Regions from separate parts of the Alteromonas sp. 009811495 genome, predicted to be linked through region 2. Evidence: predicted binding sites of a transcription regulator. Region 2 holds the regulator's gene; each other region holds the start of a gene.

Region 1 (4,292 bases), 740 kb from region 2:
TCTAGTTTAGCCTCTAGCTCAGGAATACGGCCATATTGCAATTCAGACATGCGGTTTAAATCTGAAGCACGTCGTGCAATTTCAAGGTCAAGCTTAGCTTGCTCAAGCTCACCTTTTATTGTTTGCGTCCCCTGCATGGCGTCTTTTTCATCTAGCCACACTTTCTCTAGTTCTGCATATTTACTTTCCGCTTGTTCACGTTCTAGCTCAATCATTTCTAAGCGCTTGTGACTAGCGTCGTCCGTCTCTTTTGCCAACGCTTGCTCTTCAAGCTTTAGCTGAATAATACGCCGTTCTAGACGGTCCATATCTTCTGGTTTTGAATCAATTTGAAGACGAATACTTGAAGCGGCTTCATCAATCAAATCGATAGCTTTATCGGGTAATTGCCTATCACTTATATAACGGTGAGACAAACTTGCCGCAGCCACAATAGCAGGGTCAGTAATATCTACAGAATGATGCAGTTCGTAGCGCTCTTTAAGCCCGCGCAGTATAGCAATGGTATCTTCAACACTTGGCTCTTCCACTAGAACCTTTTGGAATCGACGCTCAAGTGCAGCATCCTTTTCAATGTACTGACGGTATTCGTCCAGCGTTGTGGCGCCTACGCAGTGTAACTCACCTCGAGCTAGAGCAGGCTTGAGCATATTGCCTGCATCCATTGCACCGTCACCTTTACCCGCGCCTACCATGGTGTGAAGCTCGTCGACAAAGAGGATTACACGCCCCTCTTCTTTAGCGAGTTCATTAAGTACCGCTTTTAAGCGTTCTTCAAACTCACCACGGTATTTTGCTCCCGCTACCAGCGCTCCCATATCAAGCGCCAACACGCGCTTATTTTTAAGTCCTTCAGGCACTTCCCCATTAATAATACGCTGGGCAAGCCCTTCCACAATTGCGGTTTTACCCACACCAGGTTCGCCAATTAACACAGGATTGTTTTTTGTTCTGCGCTGCAACACCTGCACGGTTCGTCGAATTTCGTCGTCTCGCCCGATGACAGGGTCTAATTTTCCTTGCTCTGCACGCTCGGTTAAGTCTGTCGTATACTTTTCTAGCGCTTGCCTAACATCTTCTGCATTTGGATCTGTGACTTTTTGACCACCACGCATATCGTCAATGGCCGCTTCAATAGCGTCTTGCTTAATATTCAAGCTCTTAAGAATTTCACCTAATCGCCCTTTGTCTTGCAACGCAGCGAGTACAAAAATCTCTGACGTGATGTATTCGTCTTTGCGCTGCTGCGCTATTTTGTCACACAGATTAAGTAGCACACCGCTGTCTTTACTTAACTGAACATCACCGCCAATACCCTCGATTCTTGGAAGACGTTCGATAGCTTGACTTAATGCAGAACGCAGAGCATTTACATTGATATTAGCTTGGTCTAACAGTGGTCGTACTGAGCCGCCTTGCTGATTGAGCATGGCAGTCATTAAATGTACAGGTTCTATGTATTGATGATCTCGACCCAATGCGAGTGATTGAGCATCGGATATAGCGAGCTGAAATTTACTGGTAAATCTGTCTAATCTCATAATCTCAACCTAAAAAGAAAACATAAAATGTTTTTAATTCGATGATGTAGTTATGGGATCTGGTGATTTATGATTCAAGTACGAAAATGCAATCTTGGCTAAAAAGATGCCGAAAGGGGTAAAAAACACCAAAATAGTTGATTTAGAACAAACTACAGATAATACAAAATGGCTTAGTCACGCTACTTGGCCAATCAACTGCCAGAACAGCACTACCTTCTACTTAATACCAATTACACTCACAATGCGCCCAGTCGCACGTTTACCTTGGTGCGTTGCATGTCGATGAGAATAAAAAAGATCATTGCGGCAGTATGTACAGAGTTCACTTTGAGTTACGTTATCCACGCCTAAAGCACTTAGTTGAGTTTGTGCAATAAATGGTAGGTCCAAAAGATACTTATCAACTGAATCACTTGTAGAAAGCGCATCGGGATATGATGAAAACACCCCAGCAACTCGTTCATCTACTTCGTAACACTGTTTGCAAATAGCCGGGCCAATCCATGCAAGTAATTCACTTGGCGCGCTTTCGAAACGACAGACAGCGTTTGCAATCACGCCATTTTCTAGTCCTTTCCAGCCAGCATGCACTGCAGCCACTTCTGTTCCCTTGGTATTGCACATTAAAATGGGAACACAATCAGCAGTCATTACCGCACAATAATAATGGGGTGATTGTGAGTACGCAGCATCGGCAGTTGTATCAATTGTTGGTAAAGCAACAACGCGGTTAGAGTGTACCTGCTCTAACCACGTTAACTTTTCGTGCTGTGGCAGAAGTGCTCGGTTGGCTTTGACAAGCAATAAGTCATCGCCAACATGCGCTCCTACGTTTAGTCCATGATAATCACCAAGACTAACACCTCCAAGTCGCGTACTTGTGTATGCAACAATATTGTCGGGTGAGCGCCAATGCGGTTCTATCGTCTTGGTCACCGACATACGACTACAGCATATCCTGCGGGTTGTCTTCGGTGTCTTTTTTGACAGCCTTTAACAAGTCTTGCATATCCTGTGGCAACGGTGCTTTCCACGTCATCCACTCTTCTGTTTCTGGGTGGAAGAGAGACAACTGCGCTGCGTGTAGCGCTTGACGCTGAAACCCTCTAAGAGCACTGATAAACGCTTCCGATGCACCTTTAGGTAAACGCGGACGACCGCCATATACTTGATCGCCCAACAAAGGATGTTTGATGTGCGCCATGTGCACACGAATCTGGTGCGTTCGTCCGGTTTCAAGTTTTAAGCGCAAATGCGTGTATGCTCGAAACTTCTCTATCACGCGGTAATGCGTTACGGCTGGTTTGCCCATTTCGCGAACCGCCATATGCGTGCGTTTGGTTGCGTGACGACCAATTGGCGCGTCTACAATTCCACCTGCAACCATAGTTCCCAATGCAACTGCTTCGTACTCACGGCTCATCTCACGACGTTGAAGTTGATCAACAAGATGGGTTTGCGCAGGTATTGTCTTTGCCACAACCATCAATCCGGTAGTGTCTTTATCGAGACGATGAACGATACCCGCACGCGGAACTTTATCGATATCAGGAACATGATTAAGCAGTGCATTTAGTACTGTACCACTAGGATTCCCCGCACCAGGGTGTACTACCAAATCAGCAGGTTTATTGATTACCAAAATGTGGTCATCTTCATAAACAATGTTGAGGGCAATGTCTTGTGCTTTGCTCGTTACTTGAACGTCCATTTCGGCCTTGACGGTAATCACTTCGTCCATCTCCATTTTATGGCGAGGTACTGTGATAACTTCTCCGTTTACCGCCACGTTCCCATCTAAGATCCAAGTTTTTAACTTGGAACGTGAATATTCAGGGAACAAATCAGCTAAAACCTGATCTAACCGTAAACCAAAATGCGCAGCTTCCGTTGAAGCTTCTAATTGTATTGTGTTGGGCGACTGTGTCATAACACCATTGATTACGTCTAAAAAAGAGTATTATAACAACTATTCACGCTGTACACTGCGTTGTTTACGTTTTTGTATGGTTTTTCTCACCGTTAGTACGTTAGAATGCAATTAAAGTGTTGTTGTTTAACACGTGAGCTTAGACAGCGAAGTATTTAAACTGTTTAGCAGGAAACTAGAATTATTATGAAATCATTTCGTTTACTAGCGCCGGTCTTATTAGGTGCTGTGATATCTGTCGCAGGATGCAGTTCTTCAGATAATGAAGAGAAAGCCGTTTTAGCTAACATGGGTGCGCAGCAACTTTACGACAGTGCGAAGCAAAGTATGGAAGTCGGCAACTTTAGCGCGGCTGCACAAACATTGAGCGCATTGGACTCACGCTATCCTTTCGGTCCTTTATCTCACCAAGTTCAACTTGATCTGATTTATAGCTATTACAAATCAGGTAAGATTGATGAGACGTTAGCAACTATCGACCGCTTTATTCGTTTAAACCCAAATCATTCAGACGTTGATTACGCCTATTACATGCGTGGCTTGACTAATATGGAGTCTGATAGCAATTTATTTCAAGAATTGATGAATATCGATCGTACAGATAGAGACCCCTCCAAATCTCGTCAAGCATTCGAAGATTTTAGACGTCTTATTCAGCAATATCCTGATAGTAAATACGCTGCGGATGCAAAACAGCGTATGGTATACATCAAAGACCGCTTAGCACGCTATGAGATTGCCATTGCGCGTTTTTATATGCGAAGAGAAGCTTACGTAGCAGCTGCAAATCGTGGGCGCTATGTAATTGAGCACTTCCC
Region 2 (4,292 bases):
CTACCGGGCCATCTTGTGTGGTAATTGATTTAAAATCGTATAAATTGCTGTCTACCAAGTGTGAAGGTGCCACGTTTTGCAGCGCCCGGAACATAGATTCGATACGACCTGGAAAGCGACGATTCCAATCTTGCAACATGGCTTTAATATTCTGGCGCTGTAGGTTCTCTTGTGAACCGCATAGGTTACACGGAATGATAGGAAACTCTGCTGCCTGAGAATATTTTTCGATATCTTTTTCAGTGCAATAGGCTAGTGGGCGAATAACAATGTGTTCACCGTTGTCGCTAACAAGCTTTGGTGGCATCGATTTTAGTTTACCGCCATGAAACATATTTAAAAAGAAGGTTTCTAGCATGTCATCACGGTGATGGCCTAGTGCAATTTTAGTTGCTCCTAATTCTTTCGCAGTGCGATACAAAATACCGCGACGCAAACGGGAGCAAAGAGAGCAGGTTGTTTTACCTTCAGGAATTTTATCTTTAACAATTGAATAGGTGTCTTCTTCGACGATTTTGTAATCGACACCAATGCTATCTAGATACTCAGGTAAAATATGCTCCGGAAAACCGGGCTGTTTCTGGTCTAGGTTTACGGCAACAATGTCAAAGTGAATAGGCGCAATTTTCTTTAAAAATAAAAGAATGTCGAGCATGGTGTAACTGTCTTTACCGCCTGATAAGCACACCATTACCTTGTCATTATTTTCAATCATTCCAAAATCGCCAATGGCTTTACCCACATTTCGGCGAAGGCGTTTTTGAAGTTTGTTGAAGTTGTACTTTTGCTTACTTTGCGTCGCATTTAAAGGCGCCGCATCAGCACCATTTGTGCCTAGACTCATAATTAACTAGCTTGGTTTGTAATAAAAGGCACATTATACAATAAAGCACCTTTTCGAAACCATGCCTGCGCGCGTTAATTTATTCGCTATTGTTTACTCAGAGCACTTGTTCGTTCAGAGCTCTTGTTCGGTTAGCATATTGACATCCTACTTTGCACAGTACTTAGTTTGCCAACGGTGATATAAAACCGTCGGGCTTGAGTGCCAACACATCGCAGTTCAGTTCATCGATAACATGTTCTGCAGTATTACCAATCAAAGCGGCTGAAATGCCAACTCTGCCAACTGTGCCGATGATAACGAGTTCTGCGTCAATGTCTTTTGCAACCATGGGGATAACCTTTTCTGGTAATCCTTCTTTAACTACGCATTTATTATCAGGTACACCATATTTAAGTGCGTGGGCGCGCATTTCTTTCTGGTGGTGCTGCTTAACCGCATCATGATAAGTGTCAGGGTCGAACTCAGGGACTTCAATAGCAATATTTAGCGGTGTTGAAGGGTAGCTGTTAACAAGATTGACATTCCCTTTTAAAAGCGACGCATAGTCGTTGGCAATAACGGTAATTTTATCATTGAGCGCGGCATGTTCGTCGTCTTCAGTACCTACGTTTACAGCAGCAATAATTTCGCCACCTTCTGGCCAATCGTGCTCTTTTACCAATAATACTGGACGAGGGCATTTACGCATCAGGTGCCAGTCTGTGGGCGTAAATATAACGGATGCCAAGTCATCATGTTTCTTAGTTGCTTTAACCACTAAATCGATTTGATTGTCCAAGGCATAATGAATAATTGATTCATAGGCGCGATTATTCCATTCAACAACAATATCAGTTTCTCCATAGCCTTGCTTGTGAAGCTCTCCTGATAGCCATTTGGCGTGTTCGTTAGTGACAGCGTCGCGCATTGACTCTCTTTCATCAGGGCTAAGCATAGTGGTCATGTCATAAGAGAGATCGTATACCACCATCATGGCTGTTACTGAAGCGCCCAATTTTGACGCTAATTCGTAGGCCCTGCTTAAGGCAGGTTGTGTGTCTCGCTCGGCATCAACAACAGCAAGGATGCGTTTGTACTCAATCATAACTACCCCTTATAAACAAAAGCTTAGTATTTAGTTTTATAAATACGTTGGACGCTTAAGGTAAGTGTAAACGACAATACTAAAAACGTTAGTTGTTTTAGATCAATAAATAAAAAAGGCGCAAACAAAGCGCCAATCTTAATCTTGTTACCAGTTGCTGATTAGGGTTCCTAACCGTTACACACAACGCTGGGACCGTTAAGTGCTTCTAGTTTTGTACTAAGCCTATCAAAATCTAAAATAGTAATAAGCTTGCCATCTACCTTGATAATACCGTCTTTTTGGAAGCGACTTAACAGGCGACTTATCGTTTCGATGGTCAAACCTAAATAGTTACCTATTTCGTTACGAGTCATCGTTAAGTGAAACTCTCTGTGTGAAAAACCACGTTCCTCAAAACGTTGAGACAAATGCGAGATGAAATATAAGAGACGCTCTTCGGCTGTGCGTTTGTTTAACAGCATAATCATATCGTGATCTTGCTTAATTTCCGCACTCATGAAGCTCATAATCTGGTGACGAAGTTTTGGAAATTGTACTGACATTTCATCTAACGTTTCGTAGGGGAGTTCGCACACCATTGCAGTTTCAAGAGCCTGCGTGTAGCTTTGATGCTGATTTTCACGTAGTGCATCAAAGCCTATGATATCGCCGGGAAAGTGAAAACCTGTTATCTGCTCTTCACCTTCTTTGTTTGTAACAAAAGACTTGAAAGAGCCTGTGCGAACAGCAAAGAGTGAACGAAAGGTATCGCCAGTTTGGATAAGCGTATCGCCCTTGTGGAGTGGCTTTTTACGCTCAATGATGTCATCAAGAGACTCAATTTCTGTCTTATTCAATGCCACTGGTAGACATAAATGACTGAAACTGCAGTTTTGACAATGTATAGAGAATTGGCTTCCTTTGCTCATAAATGCTAACTCACAAATTACAGGGTTTACTTTGTTATGATACCGCAAGATTTAGGCGATTGCGCGATAAATCAGATAAACAGCATATATAGCCATTATGCTCGCGATCCCTTGTCTAACCAATGTGTTTTTAAATCCAGAGATCAACCATTGACTCCCCAAGCTTGTCGCAATCAGTGTAGGCAAGGTGCCTAATCCAAAGAAGAACATAATTGCGCTACCTTGCAAGGCACTGCCAGAAGCCAATGACCATGTTAAAGTTGAATAGACTAACCCGCACGGTAACCATCCCCAAATGAAGCCGTAGGGAAAGGCGCTCAGCGGCGTTCTAAATGGTAAAAAACGTTTAGAGTAAGGCTGTATTTTTTTAAATATCCCGTTGCCCAACCGTTCTAGTTTGGTTAAGCCTGTATACCACTGCCCGAGATAGCATGCCAACAGCAGCAGCATGATGCCGCTAATCAGTGAAAGTGCATAATTTGCGAGAGGAATATAATCTGCGGCAATTTTTCCAAAAAAACCAGTTATACCGCCTGCGATGGTATAACTGACAATGCGCCCAATATTATAAGTCAGGGTATAGGGGAAGGGTGAAACGCCTTTTGGGGTAACCATTCGTAGTGCGGTGACAATACCCCCACACATTCCTACACAGTGAACGCCGCCTGCGAGCCCAATGAGAAAGGCAGAGAAGTAATTAATGCCTTCCATGAGTCTCGTTTTCAGGTTGATTGACTGATGTTTTCGCTGTGTTCGTGTGTTTAGATAAGTGAGTTAATTCTTCTTTTTCTTGCAGTTTCTTACGTTGTTCTGCAAGTTGTTTTTCCTCTGGCGACAGATCATCATCAAACAAAATACTGTAGCCTTGACGATCGAGGTCTTCAAACTGATTGGACTTTACAGCCCAAAAGAAAATAACGATAGCGACGGCCACGATAATGATGGCGATGGGTATAAGGACGTAAATAATGCTCATGCTACTTACTCAATAGTCGGGTTGAGTTTGTCACCACAATAATAGAACTTAGTGACATGCCTACCACAGCCATCCAAGGTGAAAGCAAACCAGATACAGCAAATGGTAGAATCAGAATGTTGTAACCTACAGACCAGCCAATATTTTGCCTAATTTTTTGTTTTACTTGCTTGGCGGTGGTAATTAACTCTGGAACAGAAAGTAATTGATCGCCAAGTAAGATAACATCGGCGGCGGTTTTTGCTACATCCGTTGCATTACCCACCGCTATAGCAACATCGGCGCTTGCTAATACTGGTGCATCATTAATACCATCTCCCATCATCATCACTTTTTTTCCGCTGGCTTGCATTGCCTGTACTTCGTGAAACTTATCTTCAGGAGTAAGACCACCTTTTGCAAGCTGTATGGGAAGGTGCTGTGATAGGGTATCTACATTGTGTTGGGTATCACCGCTAAGCACAATAAGTGAGT
Region 3 (4,292 bases), 810 kb from region 2:
CTTGACGAGGAAAATCGTGATTTGTATGCCATTGGGTACCCCAGCCTTTTTCGTCAAAAGCTGTTGCCCAGTCACTCATAATTTTCTTAAACTTGACAAGATTTTTGTGGTCGCTATTCACGATTTTTCGGGCGTCTAGACCGAGTTCAACATGCTCAAAATGGTAATTCATATTGAGTTCTTGTCGGTCCTCATCAACAAGATCGTGAATATTCGACAAATTAGTGCCCGGTCCTTCTGCGACCGTCATTATGTCGTAGTGTTGCAGTACTTCCCGGTTCATTTCGTGCAAAAATTCATGAAGACGAGGACCACTGGCATATACGTCAATCATTTTATCTCCATGCACACCTTCAAATATCGGGTAACCGTCGTGCTTAGAGATAAACGTAATAACATCCATCCTGAACCCATCAATGCCTTTTTTAAACCAAAAGTGCATCATGTCGAAAATTTCTCTGCGTACAGTTGGGTTTTCCCAGTTCAAGTCCGGCTGCGTTTTATCAAAGTAGTGCAAATAGTACGCATTAGTTTGCTCGTCGAACGCCCACGCGCTGCCTTCTTCATCAAAATACGACCAACGCTCCGGTGGAGTTCCTTTTTCAGCTGGCCACCAGTGATAATAATCGCGGTAAGGATTGTCTCGTGAAGCCCGTGAGGCTTTAAACCATTCGTGCTCGCTGCTTGAGTGATTTACCACAAGATCCATAACCACCTTGATACCTCGTTGATGGAATCCTTCCAGCATTTCTTCGAAGTCGCGCATGGTGCCAAAGTCATCCATTATGTTGCGATAATCTGATATGTCGTAGCCATTATCGTAATTAGGTGACTGATAAATAGGGTTGAGCCAGACGATGTCTATGCCTAAGGATGCGATATAGTCGAGTCGCTGAATGATGCCTCTAAGATCACCAATTCCATCGCCGTTTGAGTCTTGAAAGCTGCGAGGATATATCTGATACACCACACCTTCTTTCCACCATTGACGGCTGATAGTGCTAAGTTTCATCCTACTTTCTCCTGATTGGCTATATGGTCTGGCTTGGAATTAATGCGAAGTGCTAAGCCAGCACCTATGATGAATAGTACGCCTGATAACGCTAGTGCGTTTCGAGGGTCACTGGCTAGTAGAGAATCGTACACATAGCCGATAGTGACCATTTCAAGAATTTGAGGAAGGCAAATCATGGCGTTCAGTAAACCCATGTAAACACCCACTCTTGCTGCCGGGGTAACATCAGCAGTAATAATAAAGGGCACCGTCATTACAGCCGACCAGCCAACGCCTATCAACGCCATACAAACGAAAGTCATATTGAGGTCGGTAGTTAACTGCATCGACAAAAAACCAGCGCCGCCAATTAGAAGAAAAAGCGCGTAGGTGTTGGCATCACCAATAAGTTTCACGCAGCGAACAATCACAAAGGCCATCACAATAGTGGCGATATTCATGATAGTAAATGCCATGCCTACCTGTGCCGTTCCCTCTACAAAACCGGGGCTATCTGGTGTGGGAGCGTTATAAACGTGGCGAGCAATTGACAATGAGAGGTATTGCCACATTAATGGCAGTGCAAACCATGTGGCGAGTTTTACCCACCAAATTGCTTTTAATGATTTGGGCATTTCTAGCATTGCATTTAATAGCTCTGAGAAAACGTGACCGACCGATTTATGCTGCTGGTTCTTGCGAAAGGCGGCTATATCTTCTGGTGGTATCTCCTTGGTAGTAAAAAAAGACCATGTCGAAGAAATCAGTATGACCACTACACCGGCGATAAAAGAGTATTTAACAACTTCGGGAATTTCTTTGCCGTCAGTTTCAATTGAAACACCAAATGCAATCATGATCAGCGGCATAAGTCCCGCAAGCATTTGCCCTGCTGCCACCATGAAAGTCTGTAACGCGTAGGCTAGTGGTCTTTGCTGGTGATTTACTTTATCACCAACAAGGGCGCGGTAAGGTTCCATCGCGGTATTCATGGCAGCATCAAGCATCCAAAATAGCCCAACAACCATCCACAGTTCAGGTACGTAGGGCATGAACATAACAGCAATAGAACCTACCAATGCGCCCATCATGAAAAATGGCTTACGACGCCCAAAGCGAGTCCAAGTACCATCGCTGATCACGCCAATAAGAGGCTGTATAAGTAATCCAGTAACTGGTCCTGCTAGCCACAAAATGGGAAGCTCATGTTCTGCCGCACCGTGATAACGAAAGATCGGACTTAAGTTGGCCTGTTGCAGACCAAATCCGTATTGGATGCCAAAGAACCCGAAGCACATGTTCCATATTTGCCAGAAGCTCATTGTTGGCTTGAGTGAATCTTTCATATTGAAAACTCGTTATTAATAATTTGGTAACATTTCGTTATCAAAACTTAATCGTTTAAGTTTTATCTGTCAAATGTATTTACCAGAAATTTGCTAAGCCGAAGGTAATTGCTGAAAAGTGAAAAGAGGATTAGTACACCAATACAAAAATAGCATTGCGGTTACTTTGTTAGGAACAGAACTGAAACACGACTTTCACCTATCATTTGATGTAGATCAACAATGCCCAACAGTGAAGTGTTTGGCGCTTGGCACATTGATCTAGATCAGGTTTAGGCTGCTGTTCTTTCTCTATGATTAATGCAGTTAAAGAGGAGAACGATTATGTTGTGGACAATGATTAAAGACCCAGTAGTGTGGGGCTCACTTTTAGGTATAGGTATTATTGTTGGCATGATGATGTATTACACATACCTGTTTATGCACAATAGTGCTGACGAGGAAAAATAAACGTTTATCACCTGCTACATTGAATTTTCTAACGTTTATTATTTTGCAACGGGATATCAATTAATACCAACAGCGCCGCTTGTCCGCCGTATTCCAGTGGTGCTTGGTGAAATGCTCTTACGTGAGGGTGCTGTACAAGGTAATGTGGCAGGGCGGCTTTAAGAACGCCTTGCCCGAAACCATGCATAATGCTTACACAGTCAATTGACGATTTTCTAGCAGAGTGAATAAGTGCTGCCAGTTCCGCTTTTGCCATTTCTCTTGTTAAACCATGCAAATCTAGCATCATCTCAGGTGAGTAATCACCGCGTCTTAGTTGCTTAACAATGTGGGAAGACTCGCCGTCTCTGCAATAACGCATTGGTCCTTCTTGCGGCAAAGCAGCCTGATACATGTCTGAAAAACTAAATGAGGCAGCAAGTTGTTTGCTATGAGTGAGGTGTGCTGTTGAAGCCTGTTGGCGTTTGTTAAATAGCGCGACTTGTTTATCAGGTTCAATTTTGTCCTGCTGAAGGGGTTTTACGCCTTGCATTGCATCGGCAAATGAAAAGGTCTCTTCTTCAACACGGTCGATACTACCCGCATTGTTCAGTTTAGAAGCTAAAGTTTGTTTCTTTAAGGCTTTTAGTTCTTTTTTAAACGCTTTCATTATGAATCAATATGCAAATTAACATGGGCGAACACACTAAATGTTAGTATGATACCAGCTTTGTAATTGTTGATGTACCCAAACACCATGACCGATAAGTTTTACCTAGAAGAAGCCATTGAAGATCTGCATACTTTGTTAGATATGACACGATGGGCAACCAGTCGATTTAATGATGCGGCGTTGTATTTTGGTCATGGTACCGACAATGCATGGGACGAAGCGACAAGCTTGGTTATGCAGGCGCTGCATTTGCCACACCCTATTTTAGAGCAAGTCGGTGAAAGTGTACTGACATCTCGGTTAACCAAAAGTGAACGCGAGAAAATTGCAGAGCTTGTACTTAAGCGCGTACAAACCCGTATGCCGCTGCCTTATATCACCAATGAGGCGTGGTTTTGTGGCATGCCATTTTATGTTGATGAGCGTGTACTTATTCCGCGTTCGCCTTTTGCTGAGCTGATTCAAAATGAATTTGCGCCGTTTGTGGAAACCGCACCTTCGAGTATCCTCGATATGTGCACGGGCGGGGGCTGTATCGCCATTGCGTTGGCGCACGCCTATCCTGAAGCGCAAGTTGATGCAGTGGACATCAGTACCGACGCGTTAGAAGTGGCGGATATCAATATTCAGGAGCACGGATTAAGTCACCGTGTTTACCCCATTCAATCAGACTTGTTTTCAAGTTTAGAAGGTCAACGATACGACCTTATTGTGTCTAACCCACCTTATGTCGACGCCGAAGATATGGCGGATTTACCTGAGGAATATCACCATGAGCCTGAGCTTGCGCTCGCGGCAGGTGAAGATGGCCTTGAACTCGTTGATATAATGTTGAAGCAAGCGCCCACGT

What was found. The regulator FNR, encoded in region 2, switches genes on or off when oxygen is low (the NO sensors DNR and NnrR bind a similar motif). The targets are predictions, from matches to a motif close to TTGATCTAGATCAA.
Region 1: a site for FNR is predicted at 1,679-1,692, ahead of clpB (ATP-dependent chaperone ClpB). Genes of this name have one in related genera too.
Region 3: a site for FNR is predicted at 2,547-2,560, ahead of OZ660_RS05895 (DUF3149 domain-containing protein). Genes of this name have one in related genera too.

What each region holds. Positions count from the first base shown of each region.
Region 1 covers NZ_CP113972.1:2,847,659-2,851,950, forward strand. Annotated here, with positions in the region: gene clpB (ATP-dependent chaperone ClpB) at 1-1,541, opposite strand, end outside; gene pgeF (peptidoglycan editing factor PgeF) at 1,761-2,486, opposite strand; gene rluD (23S rRNA pseudouridine(1911/1915/1917) synthase RluD) at 2,491-3,474, opposite strand; gene OZ660_RS13005 (outer membrane protein assembly factor BamD) at 3,661-4,292, shown strand, end outside.
Region 2 covers NZ_CP113972.1:2,111,360-2,115,651, forward strand. Annotated here, with positions in the region: gene ttcA (tRNA 2-thiocytidine(32) synthetase TtcA) at 1-844, opposite strand, end outside; gene uspE (universal stress protein UspE) at 1,008-1,931, opposite strand; gene fnr (fumarate/nitrate reduction transcriptional regulator Fnr) at 2,102-2,842, opposite strand; gene OZ660_RS09755 (sulfite exporter TauE/SafE family protein) at 2,894-3,553, opposite strand; gene ccoS (cbb3-type cytochrome oxidase assembly protein CcoS) at 3,540-3,818, opposite strand; gene OZ660_RS09765 (heavy metal translocating P-type ATPase) at 3,820-4,292, opposite strand, start outside.
Region 3 covers NZ_CP113972.1:1,298,030-1,302,321, forward strand. Annotated here, with positions in the region: gene OZ660_RS05885 (glycoside hydrolase family 13 protein) at 1-1,012, opposite strand, end outside; gene OZ660_RS05890 (MFS transporter) at 1,009-2,340, opposite strand; gene OZ660_RS05895 (DUF3149 domain-containing protein) at 2,665-2,790, shown strand; gene smrB (endonuclease SmrB) at 2,819-3,439, opposite strand; gene prmB (50S ribosomal protein L3 N(5)-glutamine methyltransferase) at 3,527-4,292, shown strand, end outside.